One region of the Pseudaestuariivita sp. genome, then DNA from elsewhere that is predicted to be linked to it. Evidence: riboswitches for the same ligand, from Rfam matches in the RefSeq annotation. Region 1 holds a riboswitch; the other holds the start of a gene.
What was found. A riboswitch is a leader RNA that binds a small molecule or an ion and turns the genes downstream of it on or off. The one in region 1 is predicted to bind cobalamin.
Positions count from the first base shown of each region.

Region 2: it holds a riboswitch for cobalamin, as region 1 does, so the genes downstream of both, ACU0B3_RS17430 (DUF1636 family protein) here and ACU0B3_RS09680 (DUF1636 family protein) in region 1, are expected to answer to the same signal.

Region 1 covers NZ_JBRBVB010000007.1:4,856-12,360, reverse strand. The annotation lists gene ACU0B3_RS09695 (cobalamin biosynthesis protein CobG) at 1-775, opposite strand, end outside; gene cobN (cobaltochelatase subunit CobN) at 772-3,996, opposite strand; gene cobW (cobalamin biosynthesis protein CobW) at 4,000-5,034, opposite strand; gene ACU0B3_RS09680 (DUF1636 family protein) at 5,047-5,421, opposite strand; cobalamin riboswitch at 5,514-5,724, opposite strand; gene cobO (cob(I)yrinic acid a,c-diamide adenosyltransferase) at 5,757-6,371, shown strand; gene ACU0B3_RS09670 (ion channel) at 6,377-6,973, shown strand; gene ACU0B3_RS09665 (Lin0512 family protein) at 7,105-7,446, shown strand; gene ACU0B3_RS09660 (Lin0512 family protein) at 7,450-7,505, shown strand, end outside.
Region 2 covers NZ_JBRBVB010000015.1:286,599-294,103, reverse strand. The annotation lists gene ACU0B3_RS17460 (hydantoinase B/oxoprolinase family protein) at 1-1,492, opposite strand, end outside; gene ACU0B3_RS17455 (hydantoinase/oxoprolinase family protein) at 1,489-3,561, opposite strand; gene ACU0B3_RS17450 (hypothetical protein) at 3,800-3,964, shown strand; gene hemP (hemin uptake protein HemP) at 3,961-4,134, shown strand; gene ACU0B3_RS17440 (DUF1289 domain-containing protein) at 4,202-4,459, shown strand; gene ACU0B3_RS17435 (DUF1045 domain-containing protein) at 4,518-5,195, opposite strand; cobalamin riboswitch at 5,327-5,541, shown strand; gene ACU0B3_RS17430 (DUF1636 family protein) at 5,662-6,057, shown strand; gene ACU0B3_RS17425 (ABC transporter ATP-binding protein) at 6,054-6,854, shown strand; gene ACU0B3_RS17420 (ABC transporter substrate-binding protein) at 6,851-7,505, shown strand, end outside.

The DNA.
Region 1 (7,505 bases):
GCAGGACACGGATCGCGCAGTCGAGCCGGATCAGGTCCTCAGCCCGCAGCTTGCCGAACGGCAGGCCGATCACGCGCCCGCCCGGCACAAAGCCCGGCAAAAGCCGCGCGCCGTGATCGTGCTGCGCCGGCGCGTTGGTCCATGCGTCCGGCAGAGGCGTGGTCTTGAGGTGCGGCGCCATGCGGCGGATGTCTGGGGCGCGGGTGTCCAGAAACCACTGCGCCATTTGTGCCAGGGCGTCCGCCGCTGACGCCACGGTCACCGGCCTGCCAAAGTCCGACCCGTCCGCGCGCAGGATCAGGCCGACATCGCTTTGCTCGAACCGGAAATCGGCGGACATGCCGCGCAGCTGGAGGCTTGGTCCGGTGTCGATCACCACACCCATCTTGTCCGGCAACACTGGCATCTGCGCGGCATGGGCAATCAGCGCGTGGAAGAGCGCCTCGCTCTCGTCATCTGCCTGGCGCAGCGGGGTGAGGGTGATGCGGCCACCGAACTCCTCACCTTCGCTTTGCGGTGCAAGGCGTGATGACTGCAATGCGGCGAGCAGCGGCGGGTAGCTCTCGCCGGTCACGCCCCGGATCTGCAAGTTCGCACGACTTGTAAGGTCGATCCAGCCAGAGCCATGGTCCAACGCGGCCTCGCCCAGGGCTGCGGCCTGCTCCGCCGTCGCACGAGACATCGGCGGCGCGACCCGCACCAGCAGCCCGTCGCCCGACGCCATGGGGCGTAAGGCAGTGGGACACCAGCCCTTGACCTGCACCTCTGCGCTCACGACGCCCCCTCCAAAGCCGCCCGGATCGAGTTGCGCCGGGTCTGCCAGAGGCCCGCGTCGTGCAGCGCCTGAAACTGCGCCTGCATCGCGTGAAAGGCGCCTTCGTTCTCCGTCTCGAGGAACTCCGCCACGTCCTCATCGCCCAGTGTCGCGTCGTGATAAGCGTCAAAGAGATGCGGCGCCACGACGCCCGCCAGATGCGCGAAAGCGGCCATGTGATCCAGCGTCGCCGCGATCTCTGCCGCGCCGCGAAAACCGTGCCGTTGCATGCCCGAAAGCCAGTCGCGGTTCGTCGCGCGCGCCCTCACGACGCGGGCAATCTCTTCCGCCAAAGCGCGGGCTTGTGGGCGATCTGGACGTGTTGCGTCCATGTGATAGAGCGCGGGCGCCGTGCCTCCCAAAGTCGCCACTGCTGCGGCAAACCCGGCCTCGTGCGTGGCATAGTCGGAGGCGAGCAGAAGGTCCGTCTCAGGCAAATCCTGCACGTGCACAAAGGCGTCGGCGGCCTTGGCCCGCGCTTCGATCGCCGCGCGCGCCTCGGTGATCCCGCCCTGCGCGTCGATGGCGTATGAGGACGCCTTGAGCCATGCTTCCCCCGCCGCTTTCCGCGCATCATCGGTCAGTTCATCGAGCGCGGTGTGCATCGCGAGGCCATACTGCCCCGGACGTGGGCCAAAGACGCGCGGCGTCTCGGTGCGATAGGGATTCTGCTCCGCCGTCTCGTCGCGATCCTTGAGCGTCGCAGCTGCACTTTCGAACATCTGGGCAAGACCGGGGAAGACATCACGGAAAAGGCCAGAGACGCGCAAAGTCACATCGATCCGGGGGCGGTTCATCAGCGCGAGTGGCAGCACTTCGTAGCCTGTCACGCGGCCTGACTTGTGATCCCACTGCGGCGCCAGCCCCGCGAGATGCAAAGCCATCGCGAATTCTTCGCCCGCCGTGCGCATCGTGGCAGAGCCCCATAGGTCGACGACCACGTTGCGCGGCCAATCGCCCTCGTCCTGCAGGTGGCGGCGCACCAGCTCTTCGGCCATCTTCACGCCCTGCGCATGGGCGGATTTTGTCGGCACGCTGCGCGGATCGGTGGTGAAGAGGTTGCGCCCCGTGGGCAGCACGTCATCGCGTCCTCTATAGGGAGAGCCGGAGGGTCCGGCGTTCACGCGGCGGCCTGCGAGGGCCGACAAGAGGCCCTCTTTCTCGCCCGCGCCGTGGGGACCTGTGCCGTAGACGTGCAGGCCGTCGCCGAACTGGCTTTCCTTGATGTCGCAGACAAAGCGGTCGATGCGCGTGATGGCTTCGGCGGCGGAGGCGTCTGCGTCGAGGCCGAGGTCGGTTTCCACTCCCGTCGCCTGTGCCTCTTCGCGAATGGTCTCGATGAGCCGGTCGCGGCGGCGGGGATCGAGCCCGTCGGCGGTCGAATACTCGTCCAGCAAACCTTCGAGCCGGGTCAGCACCTGCGGCACCGCGCTTTCCGCCATGGGCGGCGGGACGTGGCCGAGCGTGATCGCACCAATGCGCCGCTTGGCCTGCGCGGCCTCACCCGGATCGTTCACGATGAAGGGGTAGATGACCGGCGTCGCGCCCAGCAAAAGCTCGGGCCAGCAGTCCGCGGACAGTGCCACGGCCTTCCCGGGGAGCCACTCCACCGTGCCATGCGCGCCGACATGGATCAGCGCGTCGAGGTTTTGGGATTTGAGCCAGAGATAGAAGGCGACGTAGCCATGGCGCGGCGTGCGGGCGAGGTCGTGGTAGTCGTCCTCGCGCTCCTGCACCTCGCCCCGTTCGGGTTGCAGTGCGATCAGGCGCGTGCCGACCCGGAGGGCTTTGAAGTGGAAGGCGTAGTCTTCGACCGCAGGGTCTTGCGCCGGGTCTCCCCACGCCATTTGCAGGTCGTTCTGAGCGGTCTCGGGGAGGCTTTGGAGCGCGCGTTCGTAGTCCGCTACCGGCCAGCTGAGCGTCTCTGTCCTGAGGGCCGTGCCGAGGTCCGACGGTGCTTCACCGCCGAGCCATGTCATCATCTCGCCGACCGATTCCAGCGGGTCGAGGCCCACGGCATGTGCGAGGTTCCAGTCGCGGCCGGGGTAGGTGGAAAGCACCAGCGCGAGTGTCTTTTCGGCGAGTGGTTTGTGCGTCAGCGCGAGGGTCGCGGCGACGCGGTCGACGACGTGCTTGATCCGCGCGTGATCGGCCCGGTGGCCGAAGTGCGAGAACTCGAGGTCTGGGTCCTTCTTGGCAGGTGCCTTGAAGCTCGCGACGCCTGCAAAGAGCCGCCCGTCCACCTCCGGCAGCACCACGTGCATCGCCAGATCGGCAGGCGAGAGGCCGCGTTCGGCTTCTTTCCATTCGCCTTTGCGCGCCGTCGAGAGGGCGACCTGGAAGACCGGGCAGCCGGACGCGTCGAGGGGCGACGTGCCATCGTCCGTCTGGGCGGAGAAGGCGGTTGCGTTGATGATGGCGGCGGGCTGGGCTCCGGTGAGGACCTCCCGGATCCACTGTGCCGCCTGGGGCTGCTTGAGGGACGGCGCGAAGAGGCCGATGGCTTGGAAACCGCGTGTTTCCAGTTCCGCGAGGAGGGCGTCGACGGGTTCGGTGTCGGCGGAGGTGAGGTAGGAGCGGTAGAAGGTGACGATCACGCTGCCTTGCGCTGGCGTCGTCGCGACCACCCCTTCCCCCGGACGGTACCAGCCAAAGTCCGGCACCATTTTGCTGCCCATCACAGGCGCGGCGTAGAGGCCGGCTGCGAGTGCCATTTGAGCGAGGGCGGCGTGGGCGGCGACGGCGCCTCCGGCTTCGCAGAGAGCCGACAAACGGCGGAGCGTGGAGACGGGGACCGTGGACAAAGCGTCAAGCGCAGGGTCGGGACGTCCGTCGGCGGGCAAGACAGCAAGGGCGATGCCCTTCCGGCGGCAGAGGTCCTGCACGGACATCAGGCCGTAAGACCAGTAGCTTTCGCCGCCGATGAGCCGGATCAGGATGCCCTTGGCGTGGCACAAGGTCTGCTCGAGATACGTGTCCACCGACAGCGGATGCTTGAGCGCCACGAGGTTCGCGAGCCGCACTGAAGGCAGGTCGTCCTTCCCGCGCCGGTATCCCGCCTGAAACGCGCCGAGGTCGCTGTCGGAAAACGACAGCACCACCAGATCAGCCGGGCTCTGGGCCAGGTCGAACGGCGTCTCGGTGTCACCAAGGCCATGGCTTTCGCGGAAGACGACGTGCATGGATCAAGCGCCCAGGATGGCCTCGATCTCGGCGCGGTTCACGTGGTCATGCTCGGCGATCACCACGAGCGAAGAGCGGCGCGGGCGGTCGCCCCAGGGCGCGTCGAACTGCATCCGCACGCGCGCGCCCACGGCCTGCACCAGCATCCGCATCGGTTTGCCTTTGACCGCGATGTAGCCTTTGACCCGGAGCGCATGCGCCTCGCGCGCAAGCCGCTCGATGCGCGCCTCGAGGTCCTTCGGGTCATCGATCTCGGGCAGGTGCACGACGATGGTGTCGAAGTCGTCATGCTCGTGGTCGTGGTGCCCGTCGTGGTGGGAGGGGCGGGCGTCAAGGTCGTCTTCGGCAGCCGCGCCAAGCCCCAGCACGACGCGGGGGTCCACAACGCCTTCGCTCACCGGCAGGATCGGCAGGCTGCGGGGCGCCTCGCTTTCCACGACGCCGCGGGCCTTGGCCATGGTGGCGTCGTCCACGAGGTCGGCCTTGGTCAGCAGGATGATGTCGGCGCAGGAGATCTGGTCCTCGAAGACTTCCGAGAGCGGCGTCTCGTGATCGAGCGACTCGTCCGCCTCGCGCTGGGCCTGAACGGCATCCACGTCGGTGGCGAACTGGCCTTTGGCGACGGCCTCTGCATCCGCCAGCGCGACTACGCCGTCGACGGTGATGCGCGACCGGATCGCGGGCCAGTCGAACGCCTTGAGGAGCGGCTTGGGGAGCGCCAGACCGCTGGTCTCGATCAGGATGTGATCGGGCGGCTCGGGCAGGGCCATGATCTGCTCGATCGTCGGGATGAAGTCATCGGCCACCGTGCAGCAGATGCACCCGTTCGCGAGCTCGAGGATGTTCTCCGCCGGGCAATTCTCGTCCGCGCATCCCTTGAGGATCTCACCATCGACGCCCATCGTGCCGAACTCGTTGACCAGCACCGCGAGGCGCTTGCCTTGAGGGTTGGTCATCAGGTGACGGATAAAGGTGGTCTTTCCCGCGCCGAGAAAGCCGGTGATGACGGTGACGGGGATTTTGGTCAAATCGTTCATGTCAGGGGTCCCTCAGAGCTTTGGGATGCCGGATAGCATCGGCGGGATGCGGGCGATCGATTGTTTGCGAAAGATGACGGGACGTTCGCGCCATGGGACCAGCCCGTCGGATGTCGCGGCATAGGCGGCAGCGCCTGCGAGGATGTCGTCCGCGTGACCCTCATCGGGGTCGAGGCGGCCGTAGACGTAGGTCCACTTCCCGCCTTCCTGCAACGCGACAGAGCAGCCGTTCTTGCAGGCTGACAGGCACTCGACCGGCTGGATCGTCACGCCCTCGGGTGCGCCCTTGGCCAGCAGCTCTTCGGCGAGCCGCGCGCCGCGCCGGGGCGCCTCGGGGTCATCGCCCTCGTGCTTGCAGGTGGTGCAGACGTAGAGTGTCGCGCCCATGATCGTCCCTCGTTCCCGTATCCCAAAGGGGCGCGCATGGGGGACCGGCGGGCAGACCTCCCGCATGATCCGGCCACGACACACCCCGGTCGTCCGTCTTCGTCGCGCTGGCAGGTCTCCCGGCTTGCAAAGTGCCTTGCGGCCTGGATGCGGCCTTCCCGGGCTCCTCCCAGTGGCGGTGCATCCTCTTTGGTCACGGTCGCGGGGGCGGCTGCGTCGGGTGCGGTTTGCGGTAAAACCAGACCCCTCGCATTCCCTCTTCGCCCAAGGTAGCTCTTGGGAACCAGCACCGTCACCTAGAGGCCCGCCGGCGCGGGATGTCAACCGGAGTCGTCATGTCAGAGCTCGATCAGAACGCCCGCCACGCCAGCAAGATGGCCAAGAAGAAGGCCGCCCGCGACCGCATGATGGCCACCAAGGAGGGTGAGAAGGGCCTGATTATTGTGCACACCGGGCCGGGGAAGGGGAAGTCTTCGTCGGGGTTCGGGATGATCCTGCGCTGCATCGCGCACGATATGCCGTCAGCGGTGGTGCAGTTCATCAAAGGGGCCTGGCAGACCGGCGAGCGCACGCTGATCGAGGCGAACTTTGCGCATCTGTGCCAATTCTACGCGATGGGTGAGGGCTTCACCTGGGAGACCCAGGACCGCGCCCGCGACATCGCCGCCGCCGAGAAGGGCTGGGAGAAAGCCAAGGAGCTGATCCGCAACCCCGAGATCAAGATGGTTCTGCTCGACGAGATCAACATCGCTTTGCGGTACGACTACCTGAGCGTCGACGACGTGGTGCAGTTCCTCGTCGAGGAAAAGCCGCCCATGACCCACGTCGTGCTGACCGGGCGGAACGCCAAGGAAGAGCTGATCGAGATTGCCGATCTGGTAACTGAAATGAGTTTGGTGAAGCACCCCTTCCGGTCGGGGGTTAAAGGGCAGAAGGGCGTGGAGTTTTGAAGACGGTGCGGCTGTTTCCCGGTTCCACGAGAGGCAGCCGCGCCCGCAATGCCATGAGTGCGTTTATCGCAGGTCTTGGCGGGGTCATCCTTTTGGAGCTCTTTTTCGAGGTCTTCTCTAGGGTCGGCTTTACGCCAACACCATATGCCACCGCGATGTTCGCAGCCTTCGGATTCGTATTCTTTCTCGCGACAACGTTCGCAGTCATCTACCTGCAGAGTGAGCGCTTTCGCATTTCTCCGTCGAGGTTGATCCGGGACATCGCGATTTCGATCTTTTACAGTGTCGTCGCCTTCGCGCTTTACTACCGGACGGTTGGCATCTTGCCGACGTTCGACGCGCAACGGACTCAGACAGCGCGAGACTTCATCTATTTCTCGGTCGTGACCTTCTCGACGCTTGGCTACGGCGACTTTCGACCTAGCCCCGACTCTAGGCTTTTGGCGGCGTCACAAGCGTTGCTGGGTACGGTGCATATCGGGATGATCGTCGGCGCCGCGTTTCTGACGTTTTCAATGTCGGGGCGCGGCGAAAAGCAGGTCAGGCCAGTGCCATCGACACAAAGGCGGAGATGGTCCCGAAAGCGACGAAGAGGTAGATAGCTCCTGACAACCGTCTATACGTTTTCTTTGACAACTTCGCCCTCCTCTTTCTTTTCAGATCGCCTACACATTTATTTACACACTTCTAGTGCAAAAAACAAGTTAACCCCACCCTCCGAAAGGCCCACCTCATGCCCAAGAAACGCATGCTCACCGAGTTCGGGATGGGCTCCTCGCTCCGCCGGCAGGACTATACCGAGGCTGCCAAGCGCGCCGTTCAGGACGCGCTCTGGCACAACTCGATCAACCTCGCCGAGCTCTTTGGCCGGGAGAAATCCGAGATGCTCATCGACCTGGAAATCGGAGTGCAAGCGCCTGACGAGGTGGACAAAAGCGCCGTGACCGAAGCCTTCCCCTACGGCCAGATCAGCGTCACCTGCGTCAAGGGAGGGCTCGACGTGCCGCGCACGGACGGCAAGCCGACGGTGATCGCCAATGTCGCCATTTCCGTCAGCTTCGAGATGGAGGGCTAGGCCATGCAGCGTTTCATCATCGAGATGGGGATGGGCAACGACCAGTACGGGATGGACTA
Region 2 (7,505 bases), on a different contig from region 1:
TGCCCTGCATCGCGGCACCGTCGCTGCGGGCGATGGTCGTCGGCGCGCCGTCCGCGCCGCCGCGCCGTCCGCGCGCGGGGTGGTGGACCCGGTCGAACATCGCCTGAAAGTCGAACTCGTGTCCCTCGCGCGCGCCGACCTCCATGTGCTGGCCCAGCCCTCCGCGATGCGCGCCCGCGCCGCCGCTGTCGGGCCGGAGCTCCTTGCGCCAGATGAGCACCGGGCCGACCTGCTCCGTCGCCTCCACCGGCATCGTCATCACGCCCGAGGGGAAGGCCGTTGCGTTCATCCCGTCGAGGCTCGGCCGCGCGCCGGAGCCGCCGGAGTTGAAGGTCAGAACTTCGGCGCGCACGGCATCGTCCGGTGCAGGCGCGTCCATGCGAGGGCGCAAAGAGACCTGGAAATTGCAAAGGCACCCCGCCCCTTCGGCAGGCACGACGCCCGGCAACAGCTGGTCCAAAGCGGCGTAGACCGTGTCCGGGACCATGTGGCCGATCACGTGGCGCAGAGCGACCGGCGCGGGCCAGACTGCGTTCACGATGGTCCCCTCGGGCGCCGTGATCTCGAACGGCGCGAGGGAGGCGGCGTTGTTGGGGATTTCCGGCGCAATGGCGCATTTCAGCGCGTAGCAGGCGTAGGCCTTGGTGTAGACGAGCGGGACGTTGATCCCCTTTTTGTCGACCGGGCTGGTGCCGGTCCAGTCGCTGAGGATGCGGTCCTTTTCGATGGTCAGCCGCACACGCAGGTCGATGGGCTGGGCGTATCCGTCGATGCGCATATGCCCGTCCGCCGTGCCGGGGGTGAGCGCGTTGATGCGTTCCAGCGTGGCCTTGCGCGAGTTGGTGAGGATGAAATCGGAGATGCCGGAGAGGTCCGCCAGGTCAAATTCTTCCATCATCTCGACGAGGCGGCGATGGCCGATCTCATTGCAGTTCGCGAGCGCGTAGATGTCGCCGACGAGCTGGTCGGGTTCCCGCACGTTGCCGCGGATGATCGAAAGGAGCGTTTCGTTGACCTCGCCTGCCTCTGCGAAGCGCATGATGGGGATGTAGAGCCCCTCTTCGTGCACATCGCCTGCGTCCGCGCCAAAGCCGCGTCCGCCGATATCGGTGACATGCGCGGTGCAGGCGAAGAACCCGATGAGCGCGCCCTGGTGGAAGGACGGCGTGACGATGGTGATGTCGTGCTTGTGGCCGGTCCCTTCCCACGGGTCGTTGGTGATGTAGACGTCGCCGGGCTGCATGGTGCCCACGCCGATGCGGCGCATGAAGTGGCCGACGGCGTCCGCCATGGCATTGACGTGACCCGGCGTGCCGGTGACGGCTTGGGCGAGCATGGCGCCAGTCGCGTTGTAAACCCCGGCGGAGAGGTCCCCTGCCTCCCTGACGGAGGTGGAAAAGGCCGTGCGGACAAGGGCTTGGGCTTGTTCCTCCACCACAGAGATAAGGCGGTTCCACATGACTTGATAGGCGACGGTGCTGATCTCGGTCATGGGCGCGTCTCCTTTGCAAAGACATCGAGCGTGCCGTCCTCGAGCACGCGGACAGCGCGGCTGGCAGGGACGACGACGGTTGTTTCGTCTTCGGTGATGAGCGCGGGGCCTTGGGCTTCGGTCAGGGCGTCGCGCGGGATGACGGCGGCGTCGGTGGGTTTACCGAGGGCCGGGTCGAAAAGGGTGCGGGTGGGGTGGTCGGTTGTCGGAGCTGCGCCGCGAGGTCCCGGGTCGAGCCCGGGACGGGTTGTCTGCGCGGTGCGGGCGTTGACGGACCAGACGGTGATCTCGACCTCCATCCCCGCGACGGCACGGCCGAAGAGTGAGACGTAGGCCTCTTCGAAGAGCTCTTTGAAGCGGTTCTGGTCTGGGTTTGCGGCCTCTTCGGCGGTGAGGGAGACGGGGATTTCCCAGCCTTGGCCCGCGTAGCGCATGTAGACGCGGTGGTCGGCGAGGATGTCGGAGGTGGCGTCGCAGGAGCGGACAAAGCGGGTGGCTTCCTCGGTCATCTCCTCGAAGAGCGCGGTGACGGCGCCTGCGTCGAAGGCCGAGAGGCGCATAAAGACGGAGCGGTTCGCCTCGAAGCTGAACGGCGCGCGGAGAAAGCCGATGGCCGATCCGACGCCGGCGCCTTGCGGCACGAGGCAGCGGTCCACGCCCAGCTTTTCGCAGAGCCGTGCGGCGTGCAGGGGCGCGGCGCCGCCGAAGGCGATCATGGTGTAGCCCGCGAGGTCCTCGCCGTTTTCGACAGCGTGCACGCGGGCGGCGTTGGCCATGTTCTCGTCCACGACTTCGGCAAGGCCCCAGGCCGCCTCGGTGGCGTCCATGTCCAGGGTCTGACCGATGGCGGCGTCGAGGGCTGCCTCCGATTTTTCACGGTAAAGCGGGATCGAGCCGCCGGCGAAATTCTGTGGGTCGAGCTTGCCCAGCACCAGGTCGGCGTCGGTCACCGCAGGCCGCGTGCCGCCCCGTCCGTAGGACGCCGGTCCCGGCTCGGACCCGGCGCTTTCGGGGCCAACGCGGATTTGGTTCATCGCGTCCACATGGGCAAGTGAGCCGCCGCCCGCGCCGATCTCGACCATGTCGATCACGGGGATCGAGATGGGCATGCCGGAGCCTTTCTTGAACCGGTAGGTGCGGGCGACTTCGAAGACGCGGGCGGTCTTGGGCGCCTGGTTCTTGATGAGGCAAATCTTGGCCGTGGTGCCGCCCATGTCAAAGCTGAGGACTTTGCTGAGGCCGTGCCGTGCGGCGATGTCGGCTGCAAAGATCGCGCCACCTGCCGGGCCGGATTCAACGAGGCGGACAGGAAATTCGGCGGCGCTCTCGAGCGACATGATCCCACCGCCGGAGTGCATGAGGAAGACCGGGCAGTCCGCCCCTTCGTCCGCCAGACGGCCCTTGAGGCGCGTCAGGTAGGACTTCATCAGCGGCTTGATGTAGGCGTTGGCGATGGTCGTGTTGAAGCGCTCGTATTCGCGCATCTGCGGCGAGACATCTGACGAGAGCGAGACCATCACGCCGGGCAGTTTGGCGGCAAGCACCTCGGCCACCTGCCGCTCATGGGCGTCATTGGCATAGGCGTGCAAAAAGCCGACAGCGACGCTTTCATACTGCGCCGCGCGCAGCGTTTCTGCCAGCGCCTCAACCTCCGCCAGATCGAGCGGGATCAAAACCTCGCCGCGGGCGTCCATTCGCTCGGTCACCGTATACCGGCGGTTGCGCGCCAGAAGCGGCGGCGGAAGCTTGAGGTTCAGATCATACTGCTCGAACCGGCTCTCGGTGCGCATCTCGATCACGTCGCGAAAGCCCTGCGTGGTGATGAGTGCGGTCTTGGCGCCCCGCCGCTCGATCAGGGCGTTGGTGGCGAGCGTCGTGCCGTGGATGATCTGAGTGATCGCGCCGAGGTCGATCCCGGCTTTGCGCGCGACCTGGTGCATCCCGTCGATGATCGCGTCCTCGGGCGCGGCGTAGGTCGTGAGCACCTTGGTCGAGTGCCATCCCTCGGGCGTTTCCAGCACCACGTCGGTGAAGGTGCCGCCGATGTCCACGCCAAGTCTGATCGTCATGTGCCGCGCTCTTTGTTGTCCGTGCGCGGAGCGTAGCGGGAAGTCTCGTAGGGCTCCATTTAGAAAACCGCGCCCCGTGATGAAAATCCCTGCCACTTTGACCGGTCGATAATCTGACTTCTTTTATCGGAATTGACATTCCCGACAAAAACAGTCAGCCTGACGTCATCATGTCTCAGCCACCCGTGGTTTTCCGCGCGGGCAGCCCGGACCATCGCAACACCTCAGGAGGTGACCCATGGACCATGGCTTTCAGGCTGCGCCATTGCCGCAGAGCGCGGCGCTTGGCCCGCGCGAGGACAGCGTGTGCTGGCGCGACATTCTGCAAACCGCTCTGCACGGGCTTTACCCGTCCGATGAGCACCTCGAGCGCTTGCTCGACCATCTGGAGCGGACGCCGTGAACGCCATGACCCAAGTGCCCCGCCCGATGGACGTGCCCGAACGCCCGCAGGTCGCCACCTATGACGCGCGCGACCTGATCCGGGACGGCGTGCAGGCGCAGATCGTTCTGGACGGGCAAACCTACATCCTGCGCATCACAAAGGCGGGCAAGCTGATCCTGACGAAGTGAACTCTTTCGCCGAACCAAGGCAGCACGCGCGGCGTTGAGCCCGCGAGGCAACCGAACAAGGGACCCCATGGCCAAGACACCCAGCCCCTGCATCGACGTGTGCAAGTTCAAACGCGAAGGCCACTGCATCGGCTGTTCGATGACCAAGGCGCAAAAGGCGCTCTTCAAGGGCCTGAAAAAGGACAAGCACCGCGCGGCATTCGTCACCATGCTGGTCGCGCAGCAACGCCAGCTCGGGCGGTACTCGCACTGGACGTCCGCCTATTTGCGCAAGTGCCTCAAGAAGAAGGTCAAGCCGGTCTCAGCCGTGCGGGATGCGGCCTAGGCGGGACTGTGTACCCTCGTGACACAAGGTGCAGGAGCGCGTCTGCGCAGGCAAAAGCCTACGCCGCGCCGCGCAGGGGGAACTGGCCGATGACCTCGAAGGCGCTGTCCTGACGCTCTCCACAAAGGGCGATCTGGTCCAGCACGAATGGAGCCGGCATCGGCGGGAAATGCGCGGCGACCCGCTCGGTCCAAAGGGGCAGATCGGCGGTCGGGATCGGGCCCGTCAGGGTCATGTGAAAGCGGAATTCGTCCAGCACATAGGGATAGCCCCACCGCGCAAGCAGTGCCTCTTGCCGCGGCGTGAGCTGCGCCTTGCGCCGCCGCTCGGTCTCTTCCGCGGTCGGTGCGGCGCGAAAGTCGTCGAGCTCCTGCACACAGGCCGCCGCCACGCTCGCTAGATCGTCCTGGCTCCCGAGCGGCACCAGCGCCAGAAACCGCCCAATCGTCGCCACCTGCAGCCCTGCGCAGCGCGCGGCGGGCGTGCGTTCCGCAAGCGCCTCCACGGCCGCACATAGCTGGTCACCCGTCATGCCCTCGGCCAGTCGGAACGGCGGCTTGAGCGTTGCGTGGAAGCCGTATTTGCGCGGGGTGCGAGTCACGGCGTCCAGCCCTGCGAGGTCGGGCTTCGGCACGGGCACGCCGCGCAACACGTCCCACCCAAGCCAGCGCGCGCCGGCCTCGGCCAAAGCACCTGCGCGGGGGGTGAAGTAGATGGCATGGCGGGCGTACTTCATGCTGCGGCACATACCGCAGATGGCATCTCGGCACCACACGCTATTCGCCTGCGCGCGCGTCTCGGACCCCGAAAACGCCCCTTGAAACATCCCCCAGGGGCGATGCGCGATTGACAGACTCGAAAGGATGCGGCTTTGTCCGCGATGATGGTTCTCGCAAGCCCAAGGCGCGCGGGATGAAAAGGGAACACGGTGCGGCGTAGCCAACAGGCACCAAATCCGTGACTGCCCCCGCAACTGTGAGCGGTGAGCGAGCCCGAGATGAGCCACTGGACGTTGCGTCCGGGAAGGTTCGGGCAAGCAGCGACCCGCGAGTCAGGAGACCTGCCATCGACGGCGCGCACCCGTGCGCCGGAGTTTCAACGCGATGCGGGCGGGGCGCCCGGTCAGGAGCACAGCATGGCGACGCGGCATCTTCCGCAGCGACATGGCCCTTTGCGCCCGCAGGCGCGTGGCGGAGGGCCATATGACACATCGGATCACAATCTGCACCTCGTGCCGGCACAAGGGCACCGACTGCCGCCCGGGCTATGAGCTGATCGACAAGCTGCGCACGGCCATCGCGGCCGCCGGGGCGTCGGTGCCGGAGGATTTCGAGATCTCGGGCGTGGCCTGTATGGCCGGCTGTGACCGCCCCTGCACCGTGGCCTATCACGGCACGAAAAAGGCGACGTATCTCTTTGGCGACATCGAGCCGGAGACGGACATCGCCGACCTCGTGGCCTTCGCGCGCCAGTATGCCTACCTGCACGACGGCTGGTGCGCCTCGGTTGACCGGCCCGGCAAGCTGCGCAAGGCGACGCTTGCGCGGGTGCCTGCGGCAATCATCGCGCTCGAAGAGAGCGAGGCCCGGGCGTCGTGAGCGCGGCAAACCTCACCGTCACCGACCTCTCGTGGTCGCCGGGGCGCAGAGCGCCGACGCTGCTGCATCCGGTGAGCTTTGCGCTCGAGGCGGGGCGCGTATTGGGCATCGTCGGCCCGAACGGCGCCGGCAAGACGACGCTGCTGCGCCTCCTCTACCGGTTCCACCGCCCCACAACAGGCCACGTGCAAGTCGGTGGCGCCGACATCTGGGATATGCCGGCCCGTGCCGTGGCGCAGCGCGTCGCGGCGGTGCTGCAAGAGCAACCCGGCGACTTTGCTCTGACGGTTCAGGAGATCGTCACCCTGGGGCGCACGCCGCATCGGCGCGGCTTTGCCGGCAGCGCCGGTGTGCGTGACGTGCAGATCATCGAGGGCGCGCTGGCCCGGCTCGACCTCGACGGTCTCGCGGAGCGCCACCTCAGCACCCTCTCGGGTGGGGAGCGCCAGCGGGTTATGGTCGCGCGTGCGCTCGCGCAGGAGCCGCAGCTTTTGATCCTCGACGAGCCGACCAACCACCTCGACATCCGCCACCAGCTGGAGGTGCTGGAGCTGATCCGCACCCTGCCCCTGACAATCGTGACCTCGCTGCACGATCTCAACCTGGCCGCCGCCCTCTGCGACGACGTCCTGCTCCTTCACTCCGGGCGCGCGCTCGGATTTGGCCCGCCGCACGAGGTCCTGTCCGAGGCTGCCGTGTCAGATGCCTTTGGCGTTCGGGCGCGCACAGAAACCCTGTCGGTCAGTCAGACCGAGCACCTCACCTACCACCTTCACACTCATGGACCCCAACGATGAAGACGACACTCCTGACCACCGCCGCCCTCGCGCTTACCGCTGGCGCTGCCTTTGCCGAGACAACGGTGCAAAGCTGCAACCGCACCGTGACCTTTGACGAGGTGCCGAGCCGCGCGATCTCGAACGACGTGAACCTGACCGAGATGATGCTCGTGCTCGGGCTGACCGACCACATGGTCGGCTACACCGGCATCTCGGGCTGGAAGACGCTGGATGAGGACATGCGCGCCGGCGTCGAGGCGCTGCCGGAACTTTCGGCCAAGTACCCCTCCAAGGAAGTGCTGGTCGGCGCGGATGCAGACTTCTTCTTTGCCGGCTGGAACTACGGCATGAAAGTCGGTGGCGACGTCACGCCCGAGACGCTCGCCCCCTTCGGCATCGAGGTCTACGAGCTGACGGAAAGCTGCGCGCATATCATGGAGAAGGGCAAGGCCAGCATGGACGACATGTACGCCGACCTGATGAACCTCGGTGCGATCTTCGATGTGGAGGACAAGGCAGCCGCGCTGGTCGAGGGTTACAAGGCGGAGCTGGCCGCGATCACCGCAGGTCTCGAACCCGGCGCGCCGGTGCGCGCCTTCGTCTACGACAGCGGCGAGGACAAGCCCTTCACCGCCGGCCTCTACGCGATGCCCACCGCGCTGATCGAGG